DNA from 2 places in the Paenibacillus sp. FSL W8-0194 genome. Region 2 is predicted to be linked to the other one. Evidence: riboswitches for the same ligand, from Rfam matches in the RefSeq annotation. Region 2 holds a riboswitch; the other holds the start of a gene.
The links. Region 2 has a riboswitch for cyclic di-AMP ahead of MKY58_RS10950 (3D domain-containing protein). Riboswitches for the same ligand answer to the same signal wherever they lie in the genome.

Region 1 (9,650 bases), 2.5 Mb from region 2:
TAGGTTATGACAAGGGACGAACCATCACCACGTTGGACGGCCACCGCGCAGCGCCGATATTTGCCCGGTTTACGGAAAAAGCGCTCGAAAACGTGCCGCCGAAAATATTCAGCATTCCAAGCGGCGTCGTTACCGTATACGTCGACCGGGAAACGGGAAAGCTGGCCACCGCCGATTGCCCGGACAAGAAGCTGGAGGTGTTCGTTGCGGGTACCGAGCCGACCGAATACTGCGCCGCGCACGGCGGAGATCCCGAACAGCCCGCAGCCAAAGGCGGCACGTCGGAAAAACGTTCCTGGTGGAAAACCATTAAACGCTGGCTGACGGATTAACGATGACGATAAAGGCCTCCTCTCCCGGTCTAAGGCAGTCCCGGAGAGGCGGGCCTTTTCTTCTGGATTCCCCAAGCTTCCGCATGATACAGTAGGACTGCATGGAAGAAATTTGCTCGGGAATTTCGAATAGTCTGATATATGAAGGAGTCAATAGATGGTTAGAAAAGTGTTGTGGGCATTCGGGGGCGCCGCGGTTGCGATCCTTTTGTTCGCCGGCGTTTTTTTGCTGTACGTGACCGTGACGGACTACAGGCCGCGGGAAACCGAGCCGATCGTTATGGAAGGCAATCCGGATCGTGTGATGAAAACCGGAGACGCTTTTACCGTCACGACCTTTAATATCGGTTACGGCGGGCTGGATCGGGATCAGGATTTCTTCATGGATGGCGGGACCGGATCGCGTTCAAGCAGCAAAAGGCAAACCGAGTTGAACTTGAGGGGCATGGGAACCTTTTTGAGCGGCCTGCGTTCCGATATCATTTTTATTCAGGAAGTGGATATCGACTCTACCCGCAGCTACGGCATTAACGAGGCAGATTCCCTGAAGGTTTTTCTGCCGGGATACGGCCTCTCCTATGCCGACAATTACAAAATGCCTTGGGTTCCCGTTCCCGTCCTGCACCCGATGGGCCACGTCCGGGGCGGAATGCTGACGCTCTCCAAATTCAGCAGCAGCAGCGCCGTGCGGTACCAACTGCCCGGAGAAGAAAAATGGCCCCGGCAGCAATTCGATCTGGACCGCGCCTTCATCGAAAACCGCATTCCCGTCAAAAACGGCAAGGAGCTTGTTCTGGTCAATCTTCATCTGTCCGCGTTCGATAAGGGCGGAAGCATCCGCAAACAGCAGCTTCATTATTTGAAGGCTTATATCCAGAAGGAAACGGCATTGGGGAATTATCTGATCGTCGGAGGCGACTGGAACCACTCGCTGCCCGGCACCGATCCGAAAGCCTTCAAAACGACCCAGGATTGGCCCGAGTGGCTTCAGCCGTTCCCGGAAGATTTCAAGCCGGAAGGATTCCAGTGGGCCGTGGACAACAAGGTCCCGTCGGTGCGGACGGTCGACCTTCCCTTTAAGGAAGGCTTGAATTTCCGTGCGGTCATTGACGGCTTTCTGGTATCCCCGAACATCGAGATCCTTCATGTGGAGGGCTATGATCTCAAACATGAACACAGCGACCATAACCCGGTGAAGGCCGAGTTTGTTTTAAAATAAGGAAGGAGGCTCGCCATGCAGGAACCGAAACTGATTTCCCCTTCGCTGCTGGCGCGGACGGCGCTAGAAGCGGCCCCGCTCCTGCTCGGCCAAACGCTGGTACGGGTTACGGAGGAGGGCGAAATCCGCTGCCGCATCGTCGAGACGGAAAGCTACGGCGGAGCGGAAGACCGGGGCAGCCATGCGTTCGGCAACCGGCGCACCAACCGGACGGAGGTCATGTTTGCGGCCGGCGGGATCGCCTATGTCTATTTGATATACGGCATGTATTCCTGCCTCAATGTCGTCGTCGGGGAGATCGATGACCCGCAGGCGGTATTGATTCGCGCGGTAGAGCCGATGAGCGAAAGGGATCAAGAGCTGATGCTACGACGCCGCGGCCGGTTCTCCGGAAAAGCCGCCAATCTCAGCAATGGGCCCGGCAAGCTGTGCCGCGCGCTGCGGATCGACAGGAGCCTGAACGGATACCCGCTGTTTCAAGCGGACGGCGTTCTGCGATTGGAGTCTGGAGATGCGGCAAATGAACTTCCGATCGTCCAGTGCCCGAGGATCAATATCGATTACGCCGGGGAATATGCGCTTAAGCCTTGGCGTTTTTACATCGACGGGAATCCGTACGTATCCGTGAAAGACAAGCATCCCACGCCGTGGAGAGGGTGTTGAGGTGTTGACATACGGGCTTGGAAAAAGCAAAAAGGGCCTGCCAGCTGCTTGTTGGTTCAACAAGCGCCGGCAGACCCTTTTATTTGATTGCGGCAGTAAACGGGATAGCCGCGATTAAACGTCAAGCGCCTGCTTCAGCTCTTCCGGCGATCTGTCCCACCATTCCTCGTTATGGGAGACCAGCAGATCCTTCAGCAGTTTTTTCTCTTCCGCGCCCAGTTCGTCCAGCATGAATTTGCGTTTCAACGCGGCATCCATGCGATTGACGTGATCGGCAAGAATTTTCCAGCCTCTGCGCGCTTCCTCGTCGATCCACATTTCGCTGGCCGTCGCACCCGCATAATATTGCCCCGACTCGTCGCGGTCGACTGCCACCCAAACGATCCATACCTGGCGTCCATTCGGCACGTCTTCACGGTTGGCCGAAAAGCGGATACGGCGTTCCGGTTTGCTCTTCGCATGCATGGCGCCGATATCGATCGTAGCCACGCCGCGGTCAATGATGACCGGAGAAATGTTGTTGAGGTCGATGGAGCCTGCGCCAAAACCGATTTTATGCTTGCTTTTGCCGCTGACGATGTTCAGGGCAATCTGCTTCTTGCCTACTTGCTCCTTGTTTTCCACGTTTCGTGTTCCTCCTATTGAAAACGCGCTGTCCCGGTTTCAGGGCAGGCGTCCTGCTTTATATGCCTCTTGGTCAAGCAACTTAATTTTATTTTAACTAATAATCGCTGGAAAGCCAACATATACATGCTTTAGATGCTTGTCAACGGGAGGTATTCGTATATGGCTCCAGCACGCGCCAAAATCGTTATTTCATCGTTCATTGCCCTCTGTCTATTGCTTGCGGGAACAGGGGCGCTCCTTCTTCGGGATGCACCGGAATCGCGGCCTTCCTATGCTCCGGATCAGGCCAAGCCTCCCAAGGTGTCCACGCCGATCGCCCAGCAGGAAAGCGTACAGAAGCCGACGGCTGAAATCCTCAGCAATCGGGTCGTGGAATACCATATCGATACGACGCTTGATGCCGAAAACCGCATCATCAAGGGAACCGAAACGCTGACCTGGATCCACCCCGGCAAAAAGACGGTGAACGAGCTGTACTTCCATTTGTACCCTAACGCCTTCTCTTCGATGGACTCCACGTTTATGAAAGAATCCGGGGGAAAGCTCCGGAATGACACGATGCCTGCGGACGGCTTCGGTTCAATGAGCATCACCGAAATGAAAACCGCCGATGGCCTTTCGCTGATGCACCGCATGCAATACGTTCAGCCCGATGACGGCAACGTCAAGGACAAGACCCTCGTGAAGGTCCGGCTTCCGAAACCGGTCAAAGGGGGCGAAAGCATTACGATCCGCATGCGTTTTGAGGTCAAACTTCCCAAAATATTCGCCCGGATGGGCACCGCGGACGATGATTTCGTCATGGCCGGGCAATGGTTCCCGAAAATCAGCGTCTATGAGCCCGAGGGGACAAGAGGTCGCAAGGCGGAAGGATGGAACCTGCATCAATATCACGGCAATTCCGAATTCTACTCCGACTTCGGCATCTACAGCGTCCGCATTCACGTGCCGGACGACTATATCGTAGCCGCCACCGGCTTTCCCGTGCAACCCGCGCAAATCCGGGGGAAAGAAAAAATTTATCAGTTTTATGCCGACGATGTCCATGATTTTGCCTGGGCCGCGTCGCCGAACTTTATCGTCGCCGAAGAGCCGTTCTCGTCTCCCGAGGTCCCGGGCGTGCGCATCAAGCTGTATTTGGACCCCGCCCATAAAGACTTGAAACAAAGATACTTTTTTGCCGCCAAAGCCGCCCTCAAATATTTTAGCAAATGGTACGGCCGGTATCCGTACTCCACCCTGTCGATCGTCGTGCCGCCGGAATCGGGGAACGGGGCCGGAGGCATGGAGTATCCGACGCTGATCACCGCCTTCGGGGCCAAAGACGACTCTCCCGGCTACGACCTGGAACGGACGGTCATCCACGAAATCGGGCACCAGTATTTTTATGGCATGCTTGCGAGCAACGAGTTCGAGGAAGCCTGGCTGGACGAAGGATTCACCTCCTATGCCGAAGATAAGCTGATGGAGCAGGAATACGGCGTCATTCCGAATTTGCCTATCCAGTCATCCTTGATCGCGTCCCCGATGTCGCTGACGCAGGAAGCATGGAAATACGGCTCCCAGGATCAATACGCCCTGAACGTCTATTACCGGGGCAAACTCCTGCTAAAGGCGATGGAACAGCAAGTCGGGAAGCAAACGATGAACAAAATTCTAGGCACCTACGCAAAAAAATACCGTTTCAAACATCCGACGACGGCAGACTTCCAAAAGGTGGTCGAGCAGGTTACCCGGCAATCCTGGCAGTCCTTTTTCGATCAATACGTTTACGGAAATCAAATGGCCGACTTCGCGGTCGATTCCATCTCCGTCCGCAAGAAGGATGCAGCTTCCGGCCCCGTCTATGAGTCGATTGTAAAAATTTCGAAAAAAGGCGGAGATTTCCCCCAAGTCCCGGTACGCTTCACCTTCACGGACGGGCATACGCTGAACAAAGTCTGGAACGGCTCGGCGGAAAGCGCCGAATTCAAGCTGGAGTATAAGGCACCGCTCGCCTGGGCGATGGTCGATCCGGAATACACGATCGTGATCGAGAACAGGCACTTCAACAATTACTTGAAAGCGGATATGGACAAGAAGGTTCTGGTCCGCTGGAACGTAAGCATCACCAAGCTGATCGAGACGCTGCTTGGAAGTCTGTCCTGGTGAGGTGAGAACCGGTGAAATCCCATATTGCGCATGGCTGGAAAAGTCTTAAAAACCAATTTTATATCGTCATCATTCTCTTTTTGTACCAGCTGATTTGGGGCTACTTTCTGTACAGGCTGGTCCATTCGGCCGTCACTCCGCTGCTGATGCGTTATCCGGACCCCGAGCCCAATGAGCTCAGCCAGCTGCTTTATTACATCGAAGGCAAAATGAGCCTTTCCGACAGCGGCACGGTGCATATGTACATTTGGATTCTTCTTTCGATGTTTGCCCTTCGCATGCTGCTGACCCCTTTTATCCATGCCGGAATTTTTTACGGGCTGCACCGTGAACGCGAGGGCGAAGTCGGGCTGTTTTTCTTCCAAGGCATGAAGCGCCACGGAAAAACCGTCCTTCTGTTTCACTTGATCGAATGGGTTCTGCTCGCGGCCCCGGCCTACTGGGTCATACCTAAGGTATATGCGGCGCTTCTGGACGGGATGCCGCTGCAATCCATGGGCCTGTCCGTTCTTCCCTGGATTTTGGGATGGCTCCTGTACGGATATATCGTGCACCAACTGATTCTTTTCATGCAGTTCGGCAAGACCGGCGGCGGCGGCTTGTTGCCTCCCTTGTGGCACTGCCTGCGCGGCGCGTTCCCGCTCATCGGCGTTTCGCTGATACTCGGCTCGCTCAGCCTGATTTTGTTCAGCCTCTGTACGGGAGTTTCCTGGATGTGGGCAGGCATCATCGCGCTCATCCTCCAGCAGGGCTACCACCTCGTCAGCTGCATTATGAGATTATGGGGCATTTCGGCGAAGTTTGACCTGTGGTACGCCCAAGCGCATCGGGGCACGGAAAAATAAATCATCAAAAAGTTAACTTTTTGTCATCACTCCAACCCCTTGATATAAGAAAAACCCCCCCCTTTCAAAATAAAAAGGGCGGGGTTTTTGTCGTTTTTAGATCCCGAACGATTTGCCAAAGTCGTCATCCTCTGTTAAAATAATCCGAGTAAGCAGTTAGTAACAACTTTGTCATTTTTACTGTAACTTTTTCATATTGTGCTGTAACGATATTTTCAACGAAAATACCAATTAATCGTCATCAATAGTCACTTTCGGGTGCTTGATCAAGGCCGAATTCCTTGGCACCGGGAAGCGGGGGAACCACTTTGGGTGAATTGATCTCGCAGCATAGGGATCATAGGGGACGACCTTCAACCGAATCCTTAAGCTAACCTCGCAGGCAACATGGAAGGGGTTTATATTTTTGAAAAAGAAGTTAACAGCCGCGGCGCTTGGTTTGACGCTTATGTTCTCCATGGGAACCAGCGTATTCGCGCAATCTTCTCTGAGTCATGTCGTGAACAGCACCATCGGCGTTTCCTACAAAACCGGAGGAACGACGACCAAAGGTTTTGATTGCTCCGGGTTTACGCGTTATGTATTCCAAAAATTAGGGGTTTCCATTCCGCGCCAATCCAGCGCCCAATTCAAAATCGGCACCGCCGTCTCCAAAAGCAATTTGCGTGCCGGAGATCTGGTATTCTTCAATACGAGCGGCGCAGGCGTATCCCATGTCGGAATCTACGTAGGAAACGGAAAATTTGCCCATTCGTCTTCTTCGAAAGGCGTGACCATCAGCAAGCTCAGCAACAGCTATTTCGCCAATCGCTACATTGGCGCCAAACGTGTCATGAGTACCGCTAAATACAAAGCGGCCGTCTACAACTAGAAACTCACCCATAAACATACGAAAAAGCTTACGATGCCCGCGCGGAGATTTTTGCCGAAATCCCTCGCGGGTTTCCTGTTACTTATTAGACGTTTGAAAACCTAAAAAAGTAACAACTTTCAAAAAAAATTTTTTTCGAACTTTCAAACTCCGCTCATCCACGTGCCTTCAACTATGATTTACCCTTCCTTTCCGTTAAATAAACCAATTTTCTAAGTAAAAAACGCTTATAATTGTCCTTCGTTGGAGCCGATTTGGCAAAAATCCCGAAATTATGGTGATTTTTTTGAAGGTTTAGGCATAGAAACAATTGCCAAAACGTCATTCCTTTGTTACAATAATCCCAGCGTTAGTAACAACTTTGTAATCTTTGTTGAGCCGTTGCCTGTAAACAGGCGGCTCCTGAAGTATATAGTGTAAAAAGACATATGCCGAATTTCCTCACACTAGGGAAGCGGGGGAACCATTTACGGGTGAATTGATCTTGCAACAGAGGGATCATAGGGGACCTTCTACCGAATCCTTAAGCTAACCTCGCAGGCACCGGAAGGAGTATTAATTTTGAAAAAGAAGCTAGCAGCAGCAGTCATGAGTTTTGCCATCGTATTTACCGTTGGGGCCGGAAGCGCTTTCGCGGATTCGAAAATGGACAAAGTCATCGACGATGTGCTCGGAACGAAATACAGAACCGGAGGAACGACGACCAACGGCTTTGACTGCTCCGGATTTACGATGTACGTATTTAAGCATCTCGGCATCAACCTGCCTCACCAGTCCGGTTCGCAGTTTACGATGGGCACTTCCGTTTCCCGCAGCGATTTGAGAGCAGGAGATCTCGTATTTTTTAATACATCCGGTTCCGGCGTTTCCCATGTCGGCATTTACGTCGGCGACGGTAAATTCGCACATGCTTCGACATCCCGCGGCGTTGTCGTCAGTTCGCTTAGCGAAAGCTATTACGTCAACCGCTACGTTGGCGCGAAACGTATTATGAGCAGTGATACATATCAAGCCTCTGCCGTCGATTCTGCAGACAATGATGACGTTGAATAACATTTTTGCCTGATCCGCACGGTTTGTACGACAGCCCGTACCGAGATTTTTGCCGAATCTCCGTACGGGATTTTTTGCGCTTGTCGCGCTTGATCCCCGAGGAATAGATTTTATGGAATCATCAAATGCTACTTAGCAGCGGACGTCTCTTACGAAAGGAGGCTTCTTGTGAACGTTTCGAAGGACTCTTATACCGTTACGCCCATGACGCGGGAGCAGGCCGAGGCCTGCTGCGGCTGGATGTACGCCCCCCCTTACGACCGCATCTACGGCTGGCTTCCCTGGGAGCAGATGGAGGCCCTCGGCATCGAGCTTGGAGATCCGGATCTGCGGAGGCAGCAATACGTTTCGGTGCTGGATGGAGACGGGCAGCTATGCGGGTTCGCGCAGCTGTTTCCGATGGTCAACGTCGTGCGCCTCGGTTTAGGCATGCGGCCGGATTTATGCGGCCAGGGACGAGGTCCGGGCTTTATCCAGGCGATCGTGGAGACGGCAAAAGACCGCTTTCCCGGACAGGAGATCGATCTGGAGGTACAGGATTGGAATTTGCGGGCGATACGCGCTTACGTCAAGGCAGGATTCGAGATCACCGATACGTACGAAAAACAGACGCCTGAAGGCGTCGAGCGCTTTTACTGCATGGTTTATCAAGGGCTTTAAAAACGTCAATGAAAAATGGTACAAAATTGTGTACGTTTAGTGGATTTAAACTGGCTTTCGTTTGCTTTTTTGTCACAAACTATTTGATGTACCGGCTTGTTCCGTTATAATGAAGAAATGAGAGAACTGCAGTTTACATAGAAAGGACGAAAACGGATGCAAAAATGGATCATGAGCGGTTTGATAACGATTGCATGCGTAATGGCCGTTGTGCTTATGTTTACGCTGCCGGGTAAAGAGCAGGTAGCCGAAGAAGAAAAACCGACCATGCCTGAAGTAACCATGGACGCTGCAGCGGCAGAAGCCGTTGTGAAAGCCCAGGGCTGCATCAGCTGCCACGGCGACCAGCTGCAAGGCGGCGTGGGACCGAACCTGCAAAAAATCGGCTCCCAGATGTCTGCTGAAGAACTTTACACGATCATTACCAAGGGCAGAGGCGGCATGCCTTCCTTCAAAGACAAGCTCCAAAAAGAGGAGATTGCCAACGTAGCCCAGTGGCTTGCAGCCAAAAAGTAATGGCCGTTTTCCTTGAAGGAATAAAAACACGCTTCGCGCATGACCGCAAGGTCTGGCGAAGCGTGTTTTTTTGCTTTCGGTTTTCTTATTTTTTAGCGTTTCTCGCCTGAGCGCATTTTTTCGAACAATTCGTTAAACTGATGCGCCTCCTTGATGTCGAGCGCGGTGATGCCGCCGTCATCCCATGAAGTCAGCCGCAGCGTTACGTTCTTATGGTCAATCGTGATGAAGGGATGGTGATCGAAGGCTTCGGAAATCGCCGCAACCTCATCGACGAACGAAATTCCCTTCATGAAGTTGGAAAAAATAAATTTCCGCACAATCCAGCGTCCTTCCTCCAGCTCCCAGCCTTCCAGTTTCGCTAAATGCGCTTCCACTTCTTCTAGCGTGTAAACCATATTCTCATTTCCTCCCTGAAACCAAACACCCTCGTATCGAAATTTAAAAAGGATGCTGCTTATCCATGCTCTTGTTGACTTTTCCCATTGTATTCCGATCGTTGAATAAATATGAATATGGCCGCCTCGGCCCAGAACTTGTTATATCTTACCATGACGGATATTCAAAAATCCATTCGGCGCTTGGACTAGATGAGTGGGACTACAGTCAGTTCCTCGTCCCCGATCAGCAGATTGATCCGGTGGTTGGCCTTGTCGTACATGACGACGCCGCTCCCTACTTCAATGACCGGCTCGGTACCCAAGGCATAAAAC
Region 2 (9,650 bases):
CATGCCCATTACAGGCATGACCCCCTTTACGAAGGCATCCGGACGGTATATACGATCCACAATCTGCTTTACCAGGGCATTTTTCCGTATGAAGTACTGGGAGAGCTGCTGGAGCTGGATGACCGGTATTTTACGATGGATGGACTCGAATATTACGGAAAAGTCAATTACATGAAAGGCGGCATCGTGTATTCGGATCATGTGACGACGGTCAGCCCGACGTATGCCCGGGAAATCCAAACCGCGTATTACGGTTACGGTTTGGATGGGCTTCTGCGCGCATTGGGACCGAAGCTTAGCGGGATCGTGAACGGGATCGATACGAAAAGCTATAATCCGGCAACCGATCCGCATATCGCCAAGCAATACCGTTCAAGCCTTGCCAAGAAAAAAGAAAATAAAATCCGGCTTCAACAAGAGCTGGATTTGCCGGTATCGGCCGATACGCCCCTCATCGCCATGGTGACCCGTTTGGTGGAACCGAAAGGCCTGGAGCTGGTGATCCGGGTGCTGGATGAAATGCTCACTTTCGATGACATCCAGTTCGTGATCCTGGGCACCGGAGACGGCAAATATGAGCATTGGTTCAAGGAGGCGGAGCGGCGCCACCCCCAAAAGATGTCCGCCCGGATTACGTTCAGCGAGGCGCTATCGCGCAAATTTTACGCCTCCAGCGACATGTTCCTGATGCCGTCGAGTTTTGAGCCGTGCGGGATCAGCCAACTGCTCGCGCTGCGGTACGGAAGCATTCCGATCGTCCGGGAAACGGGCGGACTGAATGACACGGTGCAGGCCTACAATGAATATACGGGGGAAGGGAACGGCTTCAGCTTCGCCCATATCAACGCCCATGACATGATGCACACGATCCGCCGGGCGGTGTCGTTTTACCGGCAGCCCCGGCACTGGAGCCAAATCGTCAAAAACGCCGTCAGCGGCGATTACAGCTGGAACGTATCGGCCCGGGCTTACCAGGAAATCTACGATCGCGTGACGATCGGAACTTAGGTCGGCCGGATAAAAAAAGGAGCGCTCAAAGTCTTGATCCAAGACTTCGAGCGCTTCTTTTTCGTTCAGCCGAATTACTTTTTGGCGATGCGCCGGTATAAAATGCGGTACCCGTAAGGATCCAGGGCCACGTTCATGACGCCGTTTTCGGGCGAGACCTTTTCCCCGCTTAACGCGTCCTGCCAATCCGTGGCCTCCATCGGATGCGACAGCGTTTGCTTTTGCGCCGTATTGTTCATCCAGATCGTGAAATGATCCTGGTCGTCGGCGCGTTCGTAGATGATGCACGGGTTTCCCGGCTCGGCTTTGAGGAACCGGAATCTGCCTTCGCGCAGCGCCTTATGGGTTTTGCGGAGACCGATCATCAATTTGTAAAAATCGTATAGGTCGCGGTCCTGCTTGTCCTTTTCCCAAATCATGCATTTGCGGCAGTCCGGATCTCCGTCGCCGGCAAGGCCGACTTCATCGCCGTAAAAGATGCAGGGCGTCCCCATATACGTAAAAAGAAACACGACGGAAAGCTTCATTTTTCGTTTGTCCCCGCCGAGCCGGGTTAATAAACGCGGCGTGTCATGGCTGCACAGCATGTTAAAAACGACCTCGTTCGTCTGCTGGGGATAACGCATCAGAAGCGAACTCATGCGATCGGAAAAAGCCGCGCCGTCCATGCCGCCGTTAAAAAATTCGAGCACTTTGTCGGCAAACGGGTAATTCATCACCGAATCGAATTGGTCGCCCATAAGCCAAGCGAGCGAATCGCTCCATACTTCTCCAACGATATACGCCTCCGGATTCGCTTTTTTGACCACGTTTCGGAAATCGCGCCAGAAATGATGGTCGATTTCGTTTGCGACGTCCAGGCGCCAGCCGTCCAGGTTGATTTCTTTGATCCAATATTCGGCCACGTCGAGCAAATAGGCTTTGACTTCGGGATTGGCCGTGTTGAATTTCGGCATGTTCCCGAAAAAGCCGAAGGTATCGTACGTCGCGATTCCGTTTTCGACCCGGACCGGAAATTTGTTGATATGGAACCAGTCCTTATATTTCGATTTTTCCCCGTTTCGGATCACGTCCTGGAACGGCGGGAACTGCTCGCTGCAATGATTGAACACGGCGTCGAGCATGACCCGGATGCCTTTGGCGTGGCATGCGTCGACCACCCGCTTGAGCAGCTCATTGTCCCCAAAGTGCGGGTCGACCTGCTTATAATCGACGATGTCGTATTTGTGGTTGGACGGCGACTTGAACAGCGGCGTAAAATAAATGGCGTTAATGCCCAGGTCCGCCAGATCGTCCAGATGGTCCAGCACCCCTTGGAGGTCTCCACCGAAGTAGTTGTCCGTTTTCGGCTTGCCGCCCCAGGCTTCGGTTCCCGGCGGATCGTTGCGCGGGTCGCCGTTCGCGAACCGTTCGGGCATGATTTGATAGAACACGGCATCCTTGGCCCAATCCGGCACTTTGAACACATCGATTTCATGTATGTACGGGAATTCGTAATATCCACCCGGCGGAGGCGGACAATTGCGGTAAATGCCGCTGTCGACCATGTACACCGTTTCGGAGCCGGCCGAAATGCGGAACCCGTAAGATAAACGTTTGTATTTGGGTTTGACCGCCGCCTCCCAATAATCGAACATTTCGTCGGAGGCCGCCTTGTCCATCGTAATTTCAAAATAGGTGGCCTTCCAGTCGTATTTGTCCCCGGTCATTGCGACGACCGAAGTCACGTCGTTTTTTTTCGTTCGGAATCTCAAATGAATGGTCCGCGGATCGTAAGCATAAGCCCACTTGTTGCGGGGCACGTGGTATAAAGCCTCCAATAGCATGACACTGCACCTCCAATAAATCCTCTATATGCTGCCAATCATGCGGTCGGTCGTAACGGTAGTATGCTCCGAAGCATGATTCGGCAATGTATCATGTAGGTTAATTACCAATCTAAAGTCGAAATGAAACGGATAGGTCCAAGTGTCTGGAAATATATTGTAATTAGATGAAATTACGTGAAAATACATTGCATAAAAATGCAGTTTGTTGTACGATAAAACATGTTTTCTGAAAGCTGATTGCGACATGCCATCAAGTCCATACTAGCGTTAATCCAATCAAACAAAGACAAAGAACAAGGGGAGATAGATCATGAAAAAATGGGGTATTTTAACGGTATGCCTGGTGTTGGCGGGAAGTTTGATCGCCGGCTGCGGCAATAAATCGTCCGAGCAGGACGCCGGCCAAACCGGCAGCAAAACGGAAGGGAAAACGATCGTTCTCGGAACAAGCGCCGATTTTCCGCCTTACGAATTCCACAAAATGATTGACGGCAAAGACCAGATCGTCGGTTTCGACATCGAAATCGCCAAAGAAATCGCCTCCGACATGGGCGCGACGCTGGAAGTGAAGGACATGGATTTCAAAGCGCTGCTCGGCGAATTGTCCACGGGCCGCGTCGATTTCGTCATTTCCGGGATGACCCCGGACGAAACCCGCAGAAAACAGGTGGATTTCTCCAACAACTATTATAAAGCGCAGCAAGCCGTCGTCGTCCGCGAAGCAGACAAAGACAAATACAAAACGATGGACTCGCTTAAGGGCGTATCCTTCGGCATCCAGACCGGTTCGATCCAGGAAGATATCGCCAAATCCATTCCTGGGGCCCAAATCACCGGCCTCGGCAAAATCAACGACATCATCATGCAGCTGAACTCCGGCCGCGTCGACGCGTCTATCATGGAAAAGCCGGTTGCGGAAGCTTTCATTAAAAACGTCAAAGGTCTGACGATTGCCGAAGCCGTGCCGGAATACGAAGAAGACGGTTATGCCATCGGCGTGAAAAAAGGCAACAAAGAGCTTCTCGACCAGATCAACAAAACGCTGGACCGCCTGAAATCGGAAAACAAAATCGATCAATTCGTATCCGAGGCAAGCGACCTCGCCGCGCAAAAATAAATTCGGCGACATAATAAATAGGCACGGAGGAAAAATATGCGGAAGCCATTTCCGCTATTTTTTCTGCCCCGGGGTGCCGGCGGCATGTCGAATCTATGAGGGATTCCGTGCTGCTTAATAGGCTCCGGTCCCAGTAATATAAGGAGGAACAGACCGTTACATGGACATTTTTAATATTTTTTGGACGTATCGCTCCTATTTCTTCACGGGAGTTCAATACACGCTGCTGCTTGCGGTCATCGGCGTTTTTTGCGGTTTTATACTCGGCATGCTGGTTTCGCTGCTGCGGATGTCCCGGATTCGGGTTCTTCGCTTCATCGGATCCATCTGGGTTGAGTTTTTGAGGGGAACGCCGATGCTCGTGCAGCTGTTCATCATCCATTACGGGCTCGTCTCGTTCGGCATCAAATTTTCAGCCATTGAGTCGGGCGCGATTACGTTAACGATCAACAGCTCCGCTTATTTGGCGGAAATTTTTCGGGCGGGCATTCAAGGCGTCGACAAAGGGCAGGCCGAAGCCGCCCGTTCGCTCGGGATGAGCAAAGCCATGACGATGAGGCATATCGTCCTTCCACAAGCTGTTAAAAGCGTGCTGCCGGCGATCGGCAACGAATTCATTACCATTATCAAAGAATCTTCGATCGTGTCCTTTATCGGGGTCGGCGATTTGATGTATCAAGCCGGGGCCGTCAACACCATCACGTATGATTACCTTAAACCGCTGCTGATCATCGCCGTGATTTATTTCATCATGACGTTTTTGCTTTCCAAGCTGCTTGGTTTGTTCGAAAGGAGGTTGAGAACGGATGATCACCGTTAAAGATCTGCATAAATCGTACGGAAAACTGGAGATTTTGAAGGGCGTCGACATCGAAATCGCGAAGGGGGAGGTCGTCGTCGTCATCGGCCCGAGCGGATCGGGGAAAAGCACCTTCCTCCGCTGCCTGAACTTGCTGGAAGTTCCCACGAGCGGCGAAATCATGTTTGAAGGCGAGTCGATCACCGGAAAACGGCATAACATCAACCTGACCCGCGAAAAAATGGGCATGGTGTTCCAGCAGTTTAACCTGTTCCCGCATAAAACGGTGCTGCAAAACATTACGCTGGCTCCGGTCAAAGTGAAAAAGATGCCGCAGGGCGAAGCTGAAAAAATCGCGATGGACCTGCTGCGGACCGTCGGGCTGGAAGACAAAAAGGATGCTTATCCTTCCCAGCTTTCCGGAGGGCAGAAGCAGCGGATCGCCATCGCGCGGGCGCTGGCCATGCAGCCTCACGTGATGCTGTTCGACGAACCGACGTCGGCGCTGGATCCCGAGATGGTCGGCGAGGTGCTCGAGGTCATGAAAAAGCTTGCCGAAGGCGGCATGACGATGGTCATCGTGACGCACGAGATGGGCTTCGCCAGAGAGGTCGGGGACCGCATTATCTTTATGGACGGCGGTAAAATCATGGAAGAAGGAACGCCTGCCGAGGTGTTCAACAATCCGCAAAATCCGCGAACCAAAGACTTTTTGAGCAAGGTACTATAGAGATCCCATATTTTCAAGCTTCGGGCTTCGTTTGCTGCCCGGGGCTTTTTTTGTGCGATTGTAACTTTTGCTTCATTTTTTTCGAAATCTTTTTGCGCGAAAACGCCTTGATAATGGCACTTTTTTGGTGGGAGATTGCAATTTGGTAACATTTTCATGCGCACAGGTTACAAAATTGTGATATATTGAATGAGCCAAAACTTTGGAACGAAAAGTGCGGGGGACCATTTCCACCGTGAATCACCATGTTCACTTGGGGTGAATCGTATTCGATCGTAGGGTTGTCTCCTCAATCCGAACCCGACAGCTAACCTCGCAGGCATGAAGGATTTTAAGGAGGAACTATGAAAAAGAGATTTATGAAAATGAAGTTTTTTGCAGCGGCGCTGGGCATTGCATTGGCGGTACAGGCCGTGCCGGTCCATGCGGATTCCGTCCATGTAGCCAAGGAAGGCGACACTTACTATACGCTTTCGAAACAATACGGCGTGAACCTGAACCAATTGATGAACGCAAATCCGAACATACCGGCAACCAACATTTACGCCGGATTGAAGCTGAACATACCTGCAAGCGAAACGATGAAAGCCTATGCCGATCCTGCTCCGGTGGCGATTTCAGCATCGCTTAACGTCGATTCCGGCGAAAAAGTCGTCGAAGCTTGGGGCAAGACCTTCGCTTACAACAAAACGCTGAAAGTCAAAGCGACGGCATATTCCTCGGCCGCCAGCGAAAACGGCAAATGGGGAGCCGTCGACTATTTCGGGAACCCCTTGGAGCTCGGCACGATCGCGGTCGACCCGTCCGTCATTCCGCTCGGCACGAAAGTGCTCGTAACGGGGCACAGCTTCCCGGGCCTTCCGAAAAAAGCATTCGTGGCGACAGCCAGCGATACCGGCAGCGCGATCAAAGGCAACCGCATCGACATTTTCGTGCCGGGAAGCCCTCAGTCGGTCAGCAACTTCGGTTTCCAGGACGTCGAACTGTATTTCATTAAATAAGATGGCATCCCGTCATCTGCCAATATACCGGAACGCTAAAACAGCCTCTGCGATGAATTCGCGGAGGCTGTTTTGCGGTTGAAGCCGTCATTTGTCTTTTTGGATTTTCAGCAGCTTCGGCACGGTCACGAACGTGTATCCCTTTTGCTTCAGTTCTCGAATGACTTCCGGCAAGGCTTCGATTGTTCCGGTCAAATCGGAAGTGCTTCCGCCTCCGGCATGCTGCAGGATGATGGAGCCTTGCCCGGCCGCGGTCATGATGTTTTTTTTGACGGTGTTTTTGCCGATGCCTTTCCAATCCAGCGAATCCACGTTCCAGTTCACGATCTTGTATCCTTCCCGCTTGGCCCAGCGCAGCTGGCTTTCGGTAATGTCCCCGTAAGGCGGCCGGATGAGCTTCGGCTTGTAGCCGGTCAGGCCGTACAAAATGTTTTCCGTTCGGATGATTTGGTCCATGTATTCGGACATGGTCAACTTGTGGAACTGGGGATGGTTGTAGGAATGATTTCCGATGACATGTCCCTCCCGCACGATGCGGGCGACAAGGTCGGGGTGTTTTTTGGCCCGGCTGCCGACGACAAAAAACGTCGCTTTCACTTTGTTTTCGGACAAGATGCGGAGCACCTGCGGCGTAAACCGGGGATCCGGGACGTCGTCGAACGTGAGGGCGATTTGCTTGACGCGGGGGCCGTGGATTTTGAACGTATCCGGATATTTTTTGATCAGCTGACCCAAGGTCAGCGTCTGGTTCTCCTGTCCTTTTTCCGCCCGGCTGGTTGCGCCGGTTTCCTTGGCGGGATGGGAGGGAGAGGGTTCTGTCAGCTTTGCCGCTTGAAGGCCGGGGTCTGGGCAAAGGAGGCTGATCAGAAGCAGCCCCAAACAGGCTTTGCCGAGATAGGCGTTTCTCATAACGGTAATCGGCTCCTTTCGGCGGTGTGCTCATAAATGAAACGGTCTCTACTGTTATGTCCCGAATTGGAAGGAATTATGATGGATGGGCCAAATCCATGCCGCATATTGCCAACATTCCGGGCCGAAGGTGTATAATAATGTGTGCAAACTTGTCCTGTTGAGCAAGATATAGGCATAACCACAAGACTAAAGCTCGCTGAAAGGAGACTTAAGCATGGCGGATTTATTTACACCTTACGTATTAAAGGGATTGTCATTAAAAAATCGGATCGTGATGCCTCCGATGTGCCAATATTCGGTACAGGCTGAAGATGGCGTTCCTAACAACTGGCATTTTGTGCATTATGTTTCCAGGGCGGTCGGCGGAACAGGACTGATCATCGTCGAGATGACGGCAGTGCATCCGGATGGGCGCATCACGAACCGGGATACGGGAATTTGGAGCGACGAGCAGATCCCCGCATACCGCAAAATCGTAAACGAAGTACATACGTACGGCACGCGGATCGGCATTCAGCTGGGGCACGCCGGACGAAAAGCCGAAGACGCGAACCCGCCGGTAGCGCCTTCCGCGATCCGTTTTGACGAGAAATACCGCACCCCCCGAGCGCTGACCACCGAAGAAGTAAAGGAACTTGTGCAGGCTTATAAGGAAGCTGCGAGAAGGGCCGTGGAAGCGGGCTTCGACACGGTTGAAATCCACGGCGCGCACGGGTATCTGATCCATCAATTCCATTCCCCGCTGACGAACCGGCGCGATGATGCCTACGGGCAGGATTTGCCCCTTTTTGGCGAAGAGGTCGTCAAAGCCGTCAAGGAGGCGGTGCCCGAAGAGATGCCCGTCATTATGCGCGTTTCTGCGCAGGAGTACGTCGACGGGGGATACGGCATAGAATACATTGCCGAAGTATGCCGCCGTTACCGGGATGCGGGAGTGGATATTTTTCACGTGTCGTCCGGTGGGGAAGGTCCGGTCGGTTCCAACGGAGGGCCGAAATCCGGTCCCGGTTACCAAGTGAATCTGGCCGAACAGCTGAAGGAAAAGCTGAACGTGCCGGTCATTGCCGTCGGACGGCTTGAAGGTTTCGAGGATGCCCAGAACGTGGTGCTGAACGGGCAGGCGGATTTGGTCGCGGTCGGACGCGGCATGCTGAAGGACCCTTATTGGGCGTTGCATGCTTCGCAGGCGCTGGAGGGCAGCGCCAAAATTCCGAAACAGTACCTTCGCGGTTTCTGAGCAGCGAAAAAAATTTTTTCGATTTTTGAAACGACTTCGGTTTTGCGCCGTAAAAGAATATCATAAAGAACAAACTCAAACCTTTTAGGAGGAAATGACACGATGGCAATTTTTAAAAGATTACGCGACCTGACGATGTCCAACATTAACGCTATTATCGATAAAGCGGAAGATCCGGTGAAAATGACCGACCAATACATCCGCGATATGACGGAAGATCTTGAGGATGCGGAGAAAGCGGTAGCCGCGCAAATCGCGATCGAGAAAAAATTCAAGCAGCTCTACGAAGAACAACAAGCGCTCGTCGAAAAGCGCACCCAGCAAGCCCATACGGCCGCACAGGCCCAAAACGTGGAACTGGCGCGCCGCGCCCTGGAAGAAAAGAAAGCCGCGGAACAAAAAATGGCGGAATACAAAGCAAGCTACGACCAAAACAAAGCTGCTGCCGACAACCTTCGGAACAAGCTGGACGAAATGCGCAAACAGCTGACCGAAATGAAAAACAAGCGCGAGACGCTGGTAGCCCGTTATAACGCAGCGAAAGCGCAAACCGAAATCAACAAAGCGATGCAGGGCTTCAGCACGGACAGCGCTACAAGCGGCATGAAGCGCATGGAAGAAAAAATGCTGCAAATGGAGGCGCAAGCCGAAGCAAGCAACGAAATGTCCTCCAAAGGCAAATCCCTTGACGACGAGTTCGAACAGCTCGGCAAAGACAAAGCCGTGGAAGACGAGCTTGCCGCTCTGATGAAACAATACGAAAACAAGTAATACCGTCCGTAATTGAAGCGTAAGTTTGTAAAAGCAGCGAAGGGGATTGTGCACCATCCATGTCCCCCTTCGCTGCTCTGTTGTAACAACGAAAAAAGCTGACCTGTGGAGGCACGTGTCAATGGATTTTAACACGATTATGGCGATCCTCGTTTGGACAGGATCCGGAGCCCTGCTCCTGTTTATTCTTATGTTTGTGGACTCGCTGTTCACGAGATACAAGGACTTTGAGGAAGTCAAGGCGGG

Region 1: another riboswitch for cyclic di-AMP. It lies ahead of MKY58_RS27820 (C40 family peptidase); the one in region 2 lies ahead of MKY58_RS10950 (3D domain-containing protein).

The regions. Positions count from the first base shown of each region.
Region 1 covers NZ_CP150205.1:6,019,322-6,028,971, reverse strand. The annotation lists gene MKY58_RS27855 (PBP1A family penicillin-binding protein) at 1-332, shown strand, start outside; gene MKY58_RS27850 (endonuclease/exonuclease/phosphatase family protein) at 490-1,551, shown strand; gene MKY58_RS27845 (DNA-3-methyladenine glycosylase) at 1,567-2,214, shown strand; gene MKY58_RS27840 (YwhD family protein) at 2,329-2,838, opposite strand; gene MKY58_RS27835 (M1 family metallopeptidase) at 3,001-4,992, shown strand; gene MKY58_RS27830 (hypothetical protein) at 5,004-5,837, shown strand; cyclic di-AMP (ydaO/yuaA leader) riboswitch at 6,098-6,237, shown strand; gene MKY58_RS27825 (C40 family peptidase) at 6,244-6,708, shown strand; cyclic di-AMP (ydaO/yuaA leader) riboswitch at 7,128-7,266, shown strand; gene MKY58_RS27820 (C40 family peptidase) at 7,270-7,761, shown strand; gene MKY58_RS27815 (GNAT family protein) at 7,966-8,421, shown strand; gene MKY58_RS27810 (c-type cytochrome) at 8,578-8,937, shown strand; gene MKY58_RS27805 (4a-hydroxytetrahydrobiopterin dehydratase) at 9,030-9,335, opposite strand; gene MKY58_RS27800 (hypothetical protein) at 9,524-9,650, opposite strand, start outside.
Region 2 covers NZ_CP150205.1:2,445,716-2,455,365, forward strand. The annotation lists gene glgA (glycogen synthase GlgA) at 1-1,008, shown strand, start outside; gene MKY58_RS10930 (alpha-glycosidase) at 1,083-2,834, opposite strand; gene MKY58_RS10935 (transporter substrate-binding domain-containing protein) at 3,148-3,954, shown strand; partial or broken gene MKY58_RS10940 (amino acid ABC transporter permease) at 4,121-4,774, shown strand; gene MKY58_RS10945 (amino acid ABC transporter ATP-binding protein) at 4,761-5,483, shown strand; cyclic di-AMP (ydaO/yuaA leader) riboswitch at 5,666-5,820, shown strand; gene MKY58_RS10950 (3D domain-containing protein) at 5,849-6,484, shown strand; gene MKY58_RS10955 (polysaccharide deacetylase family protein) at 6,572-7,393, opposite strand; gene MKY58_RS10960 (NADH:flavin oxidoreductase/NADH oxidase) at 7,611-8,633, shown strand; gene MKY58_RS10965 (PspA/IM30 family protein) at 8,736-9,404, shown strand; gene MKY58_RS10970 (DUF350 domain-containing protein) at 9,526-9,650, shown strand, end outside.